2 regions of the Verrucosispora sp. WMMD703 genome follow, and region 2 is predicted to be linked to the other one. Evidence: riboswitches for the same ligand, from Rfam matches in the RefSeq annotation. Region 2 holds a riboswitch; the other holds the start of a gene.
The links. Region 2 has a riboswitch for thiamine pyrophosphate ahead of thiE (thiamine phosphate synthase). Riboswitches for the same ligand answer to the same signal wherever they lie in the genome.
Positions count from the first base shown of each region.

Region 1: linked by a shared signal. The riboswitch ahead of ACN26Z_RS24775 (ECF transporter S component) and the one ahead of thiE (thiamine phosphate synthase) in region 2 are both predicted to bind thiamine pyrophosphate.

Region 1 is NZ_JBMHMM010000004.1:5,334,264-5,340,507, forward strand. Features, by position in the region: gene ACN26Z_RS24750 (alpha/beta fold hydrolase) at 1-481, opposite strand, end outside; gene ACN26Z_RS24755 (MerR family transcriptional regulator) at 528-1,307, opposite strand; gene ACN26Z_RS24760 (ABC transporter ATP-binding protein) at 1,448-2,245, opposite strand; gene ACN26Z_RS24765 (TIGR03943 family putative permease subunit) at 2,325-3,104, opposite strand; gene ACN26Z_RS24770 (permease) at 3,101-4,105, opposite strand; TPP riboswitch at 4,373-4,478, shown strand; gene ACN26Z_RS24775 (ECF transporter S component) at 4,551-5,141, shown strand; gene ACN26Z_RS24780 (ABC transporter ATP-binding protein) at 5,197-6,244, shown strand, end outside.
Region 2 is NZ_JBMHMM010000004.1:5,936,410-5,942,653, forward strand. Features, by position in the region: gene thiD (bifunctional hydroxymethylpyrimidine kinase/phosphomethylpyrimidine kinase) at 1-237, opposite strand, end outside; partial or broken gene ACN26Z_RS27510 (thiamine phosphate synthase) at 411-1,085, opposite strand; gene ACN26Z_RS27515 (thiazole synthase) at 1,151-1,936, opposite strand; gene thiS (sulfur carrier protein ThiS) at 1,942-2,142, opposite strand; gene thiO (glycine oxidase ThiO) at 2,133-3,311, opposite strand; gene thiE (thiamine phosphate synthase) at 3,308-3,931, opposite strand; TPP riboswitch at 3,926-4,035, opposite strand; gene ACN26Z_RS27535 (ThuA domain-containing protein) at 4,432-6,244, shown strand, end outside.

The DNA of each region.
Region 1 (6,244 bases), 600 kb from region 2:
GCGCCAGCAACGTCTTCTCCGCCACCCCCGGCTTCCGGAACAGCACCATGTACGCCGAGCGCGCCTTCTGCTGCGGGTCGTGCGTCAACGCGTACGCCATGGCCGCCGGATGCGGCACGGAGACCGCGGTCAGGGTCCGTACCCGGTTCGGGTGGGTGGCGGCCAGCGCCCACCCGACGACCGCACCCCAGTCGTGCCCGACCACGTGGGCGGCGGGCACCCCGAGGGCGTCCAGCACCGCAGCCGCGTCGGCGACCAGTTCACCCAGCCGGTACGCCTCGACCTGGGTGGGCCGGGCGTGTGGCGAGTAGCCCCGCTGGTTCAGCGCGTAGCTGCGCAGACCGGCGGCGTGCAGGGCCGGCAGTACGTCGTCCCACTCACCCGAGTGCTGCGGGAAACCGTGCAGCAGCAGCACCGGTTCGCCCTGCTCCGGACCACCGGTGGTGACGTCGAACCGCAGACCTCGGGCATCGATGCGCATGCCGGCAGCCTACCGACGACCCGACGCCGGCTCCGAAAGGTGACAATCAACAGGGCGGCTCGGCCAGCCGCTCCATCCGGTTCCAACCGGTCCAGCCTCGTTCGCGCAACAACTCCTGCAGTCGTTGCATCCGGGGATCGGCCTCGACGGCGAGCGCGTCCAGCAGGTCGTGCATCAGGTCCTGGTAGTCCCCATCGGAGGGTTCGAACGTGCCGGCGGCGTACGCCTGCTCAGCCAGGTTGGCAATGATGTCGGCGGCCTCCGCCAAGCGTGGGTCGTCGTCGGCGTCGCCGTCGAGGATCTCCGACAGCACCCGGTAGAGCCGGACGACCCGCGGGTCGTCGAGCTGCGCGAGTTTGCCGGGCATGAACTCGCGGATGTGATCGGGCCAGCGGGCGGCGACCAGGATCCAGCCGTCCCGCTCGCCCGCCATCACCCGCTCGGACACACCGATTTCCCGGAGCCGATCGAGGTAGGCGGTCACCTCCGGGGGGAGTGTCAGACCGTCCCCGGCCGCGAGCTGCGCGATCTGCCGACGGCTGGTCTGCAACCGTTCGATCTCTTCCCGCAGGTGACCGTCGATCCCGCGGATCGCTTCCGCGAAGGTCGCCGCATCGGCTTCGAGTAGCTGACTGATCCGGGACAGCGGCACACCGGCGTTGGCGAGAGTGCGGATCCTGATGAGGGACACGGCCGCCGTCGGGCCGTACCGCCGGTAACCCGAGGCGTCCCGCTCCGGCTCGGGCAGCAGCCCGATCTGGTGGTAGTGCCGCACCGTCCGCACCGTGACACCGGCGTACGCCGCCAGTTGACCGATCGTCAGCATGCCCCGATCCTGCCCCCACCACACCGGGCCCGGCCGAGTCGGGCTAACGCGGTAGGCCACGTACGAGTCGGACCCGGTCTCGATCGCACCACCGAAGCCGTGGACGAACAGCAGCATGAAGGCGATCGGCACATGCCGCTTCAGTGCTGTTCCTTGTCTGTGCCGGCACCGACGAGGGTGAGGAAGATGTCTTCGAGGTTCCGCTGCTTCTCGACGTACTCGACCTCGGCGGGTGGCAGGATCCGCCTCAGCTCGTCGAGGGTGCCGTCCACGATGATTCGTCCCTCATGGAGGATCGCGATCCGGTCGGCGAGGTTTTCCGCCTCGTCGAGATACTGGGTAGTGAGCAGCACGGTCGTGCCGCCCTGAGCGAGTTCGTTGACGGCGTGCCACACCTCAAGGCGCGCCTGCGGGTCCAGCCCGGTCGTCGGCTCGTCGAGGAAAACGACAGGCGGATTCCCGATCAGACTCATCGCGATGTCCAGCCGGCGGCGCATGCCCCCGGAGTACGTCGCCACCCTGCGGGCACCCGCCTCGGTCAATGCGAAGCGCTTCAACAGCTCGTCCGCGATCGCGCCGGGTGCCTTGAGGTGCCGCAGCCTGGCGACGAGGACGAGGTTCTCGCGCCCGGTGAGGATCTCGTCGACCGCCGCGAACTGCCCGGCGAGGCTGATGGACTCGCGCACGTCGGCCGCCCGCGTCGCGACGTCGAAGCCGTTGACGTGTGCGGTGCCCGCGTCGGCCTTGAGCAGCGTGGAAAGGATCTTCACCACCGTGGTCTTGCCCGCGCCGTTCGAGCCGAGCAGGGCGAAGATGCTCCCCCGCGCGACCTCGAAATCCACGCCACGCAGCACGTGCAGCTTCTGGTACGACTTCGCCAGGCCCCGCACCCGGATCGCGGGCCCCTGAAGCTCACTGGTCGTCGCCGGGATTGTCATGCCGATCAGCATGGAGGGCTGACGCAGCGTCAGGGTCAAGCCCGCAGCGGGCACCGATCTCGCAGGGGGTGGCGCGACGTCAGTCGTACGGACGCTTGGGGACAGGCACCTGCCGCCAGGACTCGACCTCAAGGTAGGGGATCTCCGCGTCGTTCACCGGATCCCGGCCGAGTCGATCGCTGTAGCGGCCGGTCACCTCGACCCAACTGTCGTCGGGCAGCCCGGCCGGTACGTCGCCGGTCAACCCGAGCTTGACCGGTCGGCCGTCGGCGGCGCAGCAGGACAGCACCATCCGGGCCAGGATCGGCTGGCCGTCCGCGCCGGTGGCAATGAAGCCGGTGAGCTGAACCCGCCGATCGCCGATCGACGTGCCCCGGTCGAACAGCGCCCGGGAGGCGTAGTCCAGGACGCTGACCTGCACCGGGTCACCCTCGGGCAGCGGCGGGTAGTCCGACTGCTGTTGGCTGCTCAACGCCGTGCCGGCCTGACCCGCCGCGTACGACCCGAGGGCCGGCGGGGCGACCAGCAGCAGGCCGAGCACAGGCAGGATCAGCAGCCAACCGACCCGCGGCTCGTGGTGGGCGTGCCCGTGCCCGTCGTGCCCGTCGGGGCGGTCGGGGCGGTCGGGGCGGTCGGGGCCGACGGTGGGACCGTCGGCGGGGACCAGCGCGCGGGGGGCCGGCGGGCGCATCTCGTACCAGAGCGTCATGATCGCGGCGGCGACCAGCAGCAGGCCGGCGGCGATCAGGAAGGGACGCAGGCCCTCCTTGACGTAGCGCAGGTAGAGGTCGGTGACGCTGGCCCGGATCACCGCGCCGCCGAGCAGCAGCAGGATCACCGCCTGCGCCTGCCGGTTCACAGCAGCACCGCCCCGGCGCCGACGGCGACCAGCACGGCCACCGCGAAGGTGGTCGGCGCGAACCGGAAGGCGAAGCGGCGGCCGAACACCCCGGCCTGCATCGAGATCAGCTTGAGATCGACCATCGGCCCCACCACCAGGAAGACCAGTCGGGACGTGAGCGAGAACTGGGACAGCGAGGCAGCGACGAAGGCATCAGCCTCCGAGCAGAGCGAGAGCAGCACGGCGAGCAGCGCCAGCGCCAGGATCGACAGCCACGCGTTGTCGGCGAGGGTCTGCAACCACCGCTCCGGCACCAGCACGTTGATGCTTGCGGCGGCCATCGCGCCGAGTACCAGGAAACCACCGGCGTGAGTCACGTCGTGGCGGACGGCGGCCCAGAAGGCCCGGCCCCGGGACGCGTCGTCCAGCTCCGGGCGGCGCGGCATCCTGATCCACTCGGTGCGCCCGAGCCGCAGCCAGAGCCACCCCATGATCATGGCGACGATCAGGCTGGCGACGCCCCGGGCAAGGACCATCTCGGGGTTGTTCGGGAAGGCGACCGCCGTGGCGGTGAGCACGATCGGGTTGACAGCCGGGGCGGCGAGCAGAAACGCCAGCGCGGCGGCCGGGGTCACGCCCCGCCGGATCAGTGACCCGGCAATCGGTACCGAACCGCACTCGCAGCCCGGCAGCACCACCCCGGCCGCGCTGGCTGCCGGCACCGCCAACGCCGGGTGCCGGGGCAACGCCTTCGCCCAGAAGGATCGGGGCACGAAGACCGCGATCACGGCGGAGAGCAGCACTCCGAAGGCCAGGAACGGCACTGCCTGCACCATGATCGAGACGAAGACGGTGGTCCAGGTCTGGATGCGGGGATCGTCCAGGGCGGCGGCGATCGGCTCCCGAAAGATGATCAGGATGATCAGCAGCGCCGCGAGAACCTCCACCGAGCCGATCCGGTCACCGAGCCAGCGCCGGGGTGGCTCGCCACCGGCAGGCTCCGGTGGGCGCGTCTCGATGTCGACGCCCCCGGCCGAGGATCGGGGCTCCGGTTCGCCCGGCACGGCCCGGTCAGTGTCTGTGGTCACCCGTCACCCTTCGGCCGTGGCGGATCGGCGGACTGAGATTACCGTCCGGCGCGGATGACGTCGATGGATGTCACAGATTCGCCCAAACTTCCGGGAGCCCCCGGCCACCGGACCAACGGATGCGAGTAACCGTCGTGACCTGGGGAGATCACATTGCCGGTGGATCTTCCGTGGTGCTAGCGTCGGCGAGACAGACAACACCTCCGACAGGGGAGCGCACAGCGCTGAGAGTGCGGGTCCGCCCGCAGACCCTCCGTACCTGATCTGGGTAATGCCAGCGCAGGGAGTTCGGTCCACCTCCAGCCCGCCACCGTTCGGCGCCGCCGGCCGGGGCGTGCGTCTTGCCTGGTTCGCATCTGGACTGGGAGCAATCATCGTGCAAACCACCGACAGCAACCGCTGGCGCACCATCGACATCGTGGTGGCATCGGTCATCGCCGTCGCCTTCGGCGTCATCTTCTGGGCCTGGGGCGTGGTGTGGAGCGCCACCGAGGGCGCCTTCAGCTTCTTCCCGCCGGCACAGACCCTCATCTACGGTGTCTGGCTGGTGCCGGCCGTGCTCGGCGGCCTGGTCATCCGCAAGCCCGGCGCCGCGCTGTACTGCGAACTGCTGGCCGCGATCATCTCGGCCCTGCTGGGCAGCCAGTGGGGCACCATCGTCCTGTTGCAGGGCCTGATGCAGGGTGTCGGCGCCGAGTTGGCCTTCGCCGCCTTCCGGTACCGCTCCTACCGGCTGCCGGTCGCCCTGCTGGCCGGTGCGCTGACCGGCCTCAGCGCGGCAATCTTCGACTTCGTCTACTGGAACGCCGAACGCGACATCGCCACCTACCGCCTGCCCTACGCCGCGCTCACCGTCGTCAGCGCCACCGTCATCGCCGGCGCCGGCGCGCACGCCCTGACCCGCGCCCTGGCCCGCACCGGCGTCCTCGACCGCTTCCCCGCCGCCCGCGAACGCCCCCTGGTCTGACCTCCCCGGCAGTGTCGATCTCCACAGCAACCGTCAGGAAGAAAAGGAGGGCGGGATGGGTGAGGGGGTGTGGGTACGGGGGTTTGGGTGGCGGCATGCCGGGAGGCGTGACTGGGCGGTGCGCGGGGTCGAGCTGCGGGTGGAGCGCGGCGAGAAGGTGCTGCTGTTGGGGGCGTCCGGGGCCGGCAAGAGCACGTTGCTGGCGGCGCTGGCCGGCCTGCTGCCCGAGGACTCCGGGGAACACGAGGGCAGCATCGAGATCGACGGCCGGCCGGTCGACGAGGCCCGGGACCGGGTCGGCATCGTCTTCCAGGACCCACAGTCCCAGCTCGTCATGGCCCGCAGCGGCGACGACGTGGCGTTCGGGCTGGAGAACCGGGGCGTGCCGGCCGGACAGATCTGGCCGCGGGTGGACGAGGCGCTGCACCGGGTGGGCTTCCCGTACCCGAGGGACCGACCCACCGCGGCGCTCTCCGGCGGCGAACAACAGCGCCTCGCCCTGGCCGGCGTGCTGGCGCTGCGTCCCGGCCTGCTGCTGCTGGACGAACCCACCGCCAACCTCGACCCCGCGGGTGCCGCCCTGATCCGCGCGGCGCTCACCCGGGCGGTGGACGCCGACACCACCCTGATCCTGGTCGAGCACCGGGTCGCCGAAGCGCTGCCCCTGGTAGACCGGGTGGTGGTGCTCGAACCCGGCGGCGGGGTCCGCGCCGACGGCCCACCGGAGGCGGTCTTCGCCGCGCACGGCGACGCCCTCGCCGCCGAGGGGGTCTGGGTGCCCGGCCGGGAGATCCCGCCACGCCGGGCCGCCGGCCCGGCCGGCGAGGTGCTGCTCACCGCCGAACAGCTCGGCCAGCCACCCCGGCTGGCCGCCACCGACCTGACCGTACGAGCCGGCGAGGCGCTCGCGGTGCTCGGACCGAACGGCGCCGGGAAGTCCACCCTGGCGCTGCTGCTCGGCGGACTCCTCCGGCCCGGCACCGGGCGGCTGACGGCCAGCCCGGAACTGGCCGGAACGGACTCGCGCACCGCACCGCACCGATGGCGGGCACCGGCGCTGACCCGCCGGATCGGCTCGGTGTTCCAGAATCCCGAGCACCAGT
Region 2 (6,244 bases):
CCCGGTCTTGACCGCCCGTACCGCGAAGTCCGACAGCACGCTGTCCAGCTGATCGGTGACCAGTCGCGGGGGCAGCGGCAGCACCGCGTCCACGCCCCGGGTGTTCTGCGCGGTGACCGCCGTCAGCACGCTCGTGCCGTACGCGCCGAGCGCGGCGAAGACCTTCAGGTCGGCCTGGATGCCGGCGCCGCCACCGGAGTCGGAACCGGCGACGGTCAGCACGGTGGTTGGGGTCACGGCAGTTCCTCTTGGTCTGGGGTTGTCTTGTGGTTGCGGTTGGGGGCTGCGGCCGACCGTGCCCACTCCGGGCGGTCAGGCTTGATCCCTGCGTGGGCACGGTCGGCCGCAGCCCCGTCGTGGTCATCGCCCGCCGGAACGTGCCAGCTTGGCGGATTCTTGGCGGGTTCCGGAGCGGTCGTGGCGTGGAAGGCGGCGGTCAGGGTGCTTGCTGTCTGCTGTGGGTCGTTGGCGCGCATGATGGCGCCGAGGACTGCCACTCCGGTGGCTCCGGCCTGGACGCAGGCGTGTACCTGGTCGGGGGTTTCGATGCCGCCGAGGGCCAGCGCGGGCACCGGGCTCAGCCGGATCAGCTCGGCCAGCCCTGCGGCGAGCAGGGGCGGGCCGTAGCCAGGCTTGGTGCGGGTGGGGAAGACCGGCGAGAGGGTCACGTAGTCCTCGGTGGTGAGCCGGCGCAGTTCCGCCGGGTCATGGCAGGAGCGGCCGACCAGGTCGGCGGGGGGCGGTGGATACGGCCCGGCCGCCGACAGATGCAGCGCGGTCAGGGAGCTGCCGGTGCCGGTGGCGCCGGCCCAGGTGCGGGAGCCGGCTTTCTCGGCGCTGGCCGGCCGGCCCGGCTTGTCGCCCAGCAGCGGGTCGGGGCCGGCGACGAGGAGAGTTCCGCCGACCTCGGTCAGGATCGACCGCAGCTCGACGGCGAGGGCGAGGCGTTCGACGCGCGGCAGATCCCTCTCCCGCAGCACCACCCAGCCCACTCCCCCGGCCACGGCCGCCGCCACCACCCGAACCAGCCCACCCCGCGCCACCCGCCGATCCGTCAGCAGCACGACCCCCGAGGGCACTTGGATCTTGGTACGAACCGGCCCCTGTAGGGGCGCTCCCAGGCCAAGATTCACGAGATCAGCTTGTGCGGTCACAGGTGGGGGCGGCCTTCGTCTTGGGTGGAGGGCAGGGCGTGGAAGCGGCGGGGGATGCGACCGGCGGCGTGGGCGAGGCGGCCGGCGGCGATCGCGTACCGCATCGCGGTGGCCATCGCCACCGGGTCGGCGGCCCGGGTCACCGCGCTGGCCAGCAGCACCGCGTCACAGCCCAGCTCCATGGCGAGCGCCGCGTCGGAGGCGGTGCCGATCCCCGCGTCCAGGATCACCGGCACGCTCACGTCCTGCCGGATGAGCCGGATGTGATGCGGATTGTTGATCCCCAGGCCGGAGCCGATCGGCGCGCCGGCCGGCATCACCGCCGCGCAACCGACGTCGGCCAGCCGCCGTGCCAGCACCGGGTCGTCGGAGGTGTACGGCAGCACGGTGAACCCGTCGTCGACCAGTTCCTCGGCGGCGCGCAGCAACTCCACCCCGTCGGGCAGCAGCGTCCGCTCGTCGCCGATCACCTCCAGCTTGACCCAGTCGGTCTCGAACGCGTCCCGGGCCAGCCGGGCCACCTTCACCGCCTCGCCCGCCGTGTAGCAGCCGGCGGTGTTGGGCAACAGCCGCACCCCACACCGGTCGAGCAGGTCCAGCAGACCGCCCGAGCCGCCGGGCACCGTTTCGACCCGGCGCAGCGCCAGGGTGACCAGCTCGGTGCCGGACGCCCGGATCGCCTGCTCAAGCACGTGCAGGTTGGCCGCGCCGCCGGTACCGAGGATCAGCCGGGAGTTGAACCGGACACCGCCCAGCTCGAAGGCGCTCGATTCGCTGTCCATCCGACTCACCCGCCCTGGGCGGCGCTGAGCACCTCGACCCGGTCGCCGCCGCGCAGCACCGTCGCCGGCCAACCGGTACGCGGCACCACCTCACCGTTGACCGCCACCGCGACACCGCGCTGTTGGCCGGTGATGTCGCGGACCAGGTCGGCCACGGTCAGTCCGTCCGGCAGGCTGCGCCCGGCACCGTTCACCGTCAGTTCCACGAGTTCTCCTCCGTCGAGTGCGGGAAAGCGCCAGCGACCGGTGCGCCCACGACGCCGGGCGGGTCGGCGAACCGGTCCGGCCGGAAGGGCGCCAGCAGTGTGTCGGAGTTGCCCTCCCCGGTGACCAGATCGGTGATCAGGTCGGCGGTGACCGGGGTCAGCACGATCCCGTGCCGGTGGTGGCCGGTGGCGACCAGGACGTCCGGGTGCCCCGGCAACGGGCCCAGGATCGGCGCATTGTCCGGTGTGCCGGGGCGCAGCCCCGCCAGCGTCTCCACCAGGTCGTACTCGGCGATCTCGGGCAGCAGATCGACGGCGGCCCGCAGCAGCCGCAGCACCGCTCCGGCGGAGACGTCCAGGTCGGAGCGCTCCTCGACGGTCGCGCCGACGACCACCTCACCGCTGTCGCGCGGCACCAGGTAGACGTGCTCGCCATCGGCGTACCCCCGGATCACGTGCCGAAAGCCTGGCGGCCCGCCATCCGGCGCGCGCAGCCGCAGCACCTGTCCCTTGACCGGACGGACCGGCAGGCCGGTCAGGGCCGCGCTGCCGCAGCCGGCGGCGACCACCGTCGCGCCGGCCGTGACGTCGGACAGCCGGCGCACCGGCTCGGCGACCAGCACCGCTCCCGCCCGCTCCGCCGCCAGCCGCAGCGCCGGTACCAGCCGGCGCGGGTCGACCTGATGGTCGGTGGCGGCGAGCGCGCCGCCGCGCACCCGGGGCGCCAGCGCCGGCTCGCGATCGCGCAGCGGCGACGGGCGCAGCGGCGTCACCGGCAACCCCAGCTCCTGCTGGTACGCCCAGAGCCGACGTGCCTCGGCGAGGTCGTCGACGGTCAGCCCGACCATCAGGGTGCCCTCGGTCCGGTAGCCGATGTCGGCGCCGGTCACCTCGGTCAGTTCGGCGGCGAACCCGGGCCAGCGGCCGGCCGACTCGGTAAGCAGGGCGGTCAGCTCCCGCTCGCCGAAGTACGCCTCGGCGACCGGTGCCAGCATGCCGGCAGCCACGTGCGAGGCGCCCGACCCGGGTGCCGGATCGTGCACGACCACGCGCAACCCGCGCGCCGCGCACCGCCAGGCGACCGCCCACCCGATCGGCCCGCCCCCCACGACGGCCACATCGGGCCGGCGCTGCGACACCACGTTGGTGGTGGCGGGGCGGCCGGTCATGTCAGCGCCCGAACCAGCTCGGCGGCGGCGCGGGCGGGATCGGCGGCTCCGGAGAGCGCACCGACCACCGCCACCCCGTACGCGCCGGCGGCCCGCAACTCGGGCACGTCCGCCGCCGTCACCCCACCGATGGCGATCACCGGCACCTCGACCGCCTCGACCACCGCCCGGACACCTGCCACACCGATCGGCGGTGGCAGCCCGTCCTTGGTGGCGGTGGCGCGGCACGGCCCCACCCCCAGGTAGCTCGCCCCGGCGGTTACCGCCGCGAGCGCGGTTGCCGGTTCCCGCGCGGTGGCGCCCAGCACCGCCGCCGGTCCGAGCACCTCCCGGGCCGCCGCCACGGGCAGGTCGTCGGCACCGACGTGGCCGCCGGCGGCGCCGGTGGCCAGTGCCACGTGCAGTCGGTCGTTGACCAGGCAGGGCACTCCGTACGGCGCACCGAGGGCCAACACCTGCCGGGTCAGCTCGTACGCCTGCCGGTCGGTCGCGCTGTCCTCCACGCGGACCTGCACCACCAGCTGGGTGTGGGCCACCGGAAGCACGGCACGGAGCACGGCGAGCGGATCCCGCCCGGCGCGGGTGTCGGTGATCAGATGCAGTCGTCCCAGGGACGGCACGGCAACACTCCTCCCTGCGCCGGCATTACCCGGATCAGGTTCGACGGTCGGGGGCTCACAGCCCCCCTCTCAGCCCGGTACACCGGGCTCCCGTGGGTTCGTTGGGTGTCACCGTACGTCGTTTCGCCGGCTCCGCCAAGCCCGTCCCGCGCCGCCGGTGGCGGCGCGGGCCACCCGGTCATGCCGACTCCGCCACGGCCTGCTGAACGGACTCGCGGCAGCACGGCGGCCGGAAAAAGGCCGGATATGCAGTGACTCACACCAATAGGAATGGCCCCGTTACCAAAACGTTACAAGGCTCCACCTTGCTCGAAACTAGATTCACTAACGCAAATTGAGTGATCGGATCGGCTGAGTCGGCACCCAGACCTCGCTCGTCAGGTATGGGCGGTCGGACCGACGGGAGTGACCACCGCCGTCCACTCCGAACCGTCCCACGGACAGAGGAGATCTTCGTGCCCCGACTCAGTCGGCGCCGAGCCCCGCTCGCCGCAGTCACCATGGCGTTACTCGCCCTTGCACTCATCCTGGCCGCCGCACCGGCCCCGATCACCGGCCCCGCCGCCGCTCAGGCCGCCCGCCCCACCGTTCCGGTCGCCGCGGCGGCGGTGGAGCCGTTCTCCGTCCTGGTCTTCTCCAAGACCGCCGGATTCCGACACGACTCGATCCCGGCCGGCATCAGCGCGATCCAGCAACTCGGCACGGCGAACGGGTTCACCGTCACCACCACCGAGGACAGCGCCGCCTTCACCGACACCAACCTCGCCAGGTTCCAGGCGGTCATCTGGTTGTCGACAACCGGTGACGTGCTCAACGCCAGCCAGCAGGCGGCCTTCGAGCGCTACATCCGCGCCGGTGGCGGATACGTCGGCGTGCACGCCGCGTCGGACACCGAGTACGACTGGGCCTGGTACGGCCAACTGGTCGGTGCCTACTTCAACAACCACCCGGCCAACCAGACGGCGACGGTGAAGGTCGAGGACACCACCCACGAGTCGACCCGGCACCTGCCGGAGCGGTGGTCCCGTTACGACGAGTGGTACAACTTCCGCACCAACCCCCGCGCCCGTCAGGTGCAGGTGCTGGCCTCGCTCGACGAGCGCAGCTACAGCCCGGGCAGCGGAGCGATGGGGCACGACCACCCGATCGCCTGGTGCCAGAACTTCGACGGTGGCCGGTCCTGGTACACAGGTGGCGGGCACACCCAGGATTCCTTCGCCAACGCCGAGTTCCGGCAACACCTGCTCGGTGGTATCCAGACCGCTGCCGGGGTGGTGCACGCCGACTGCGGTGCCGGCCGGGCCGCCAGCTTCGAGAAGGTGACCCTGGACAGCAACACCAGCAACCCGATGGAGCTGGACATCGCCCCCGACGGGCGGGTCTTCTACATCGAGCGCGACGGCCGGGTGCAGATCATCAAGCCGGACACCGGCCAGACGGTCACCGCGCTGCGGCTGAGCGTCTTCGCCGGCAACGAGGACGGCCTGCTGGGCATCCGGCTCGACCCCAACTTCGCCAGCAACGGGTGGGTCTGGCTCTACTACGCCCCGAGCGCGGGTGGCTCCCGCAACCACCTGTCCCGGTTCACAGTCACCGGAGACACGATCAACCCGTCGAGCGAGCGGGTCGTCCTGGAGGTGCCCACGCAGCGCAACACCTGCTGCCACATGGGCGGGACGATGACCTTCGACTCGGCCGGCAACCTGTACCTGGCCACCGGGGACAACACCAACCCCTTCGAGTCCGGTGGCTACAGCCCGTTGGACGAGCGCTCCGGCCGGTCTGACTACGACTCGCAGCGCACCGCCGGAAACACAAACGACCTGCGTGGAAAGGTGCTCCGGATCCGGCCGCAGGCCGACGGGACGTACACCATTCCGGCCGGCAACCTGTTCGCCCCGGGCACCGCGCGGACCCGGCCGGAGATCTACGCGATGGGTCTGCGCAACCCGTTCCGGATCGGCATCGACCCGGTCACCGACGTGCTCTACGTCGCCGACTACGGCCCGGACGCCACCACCAGCAACCCGAACCGGGGCCCGGCGGGACTGGTGGAGTGGAACATCGTCGACCGGCCCGGCAACTTCGGCTGGCCGTACTGCCACGGGTCGAATCAGGCGTACAACGACTACCAGTTCCCGTCCGGCCCGAGCGGATCGAAGTTCAACTGCGCCGCGCCGGTGAACAACTCCCCGAACAACACCGGCCTGACCAACCTGCCGGCGGCCATCCCGGCCACCGTCGACTACGGCTACGGCGGTGACTCCCGGTACCCGGAGATCGGCGGCGGTGGAGCGCCCATGGCCGGACCGG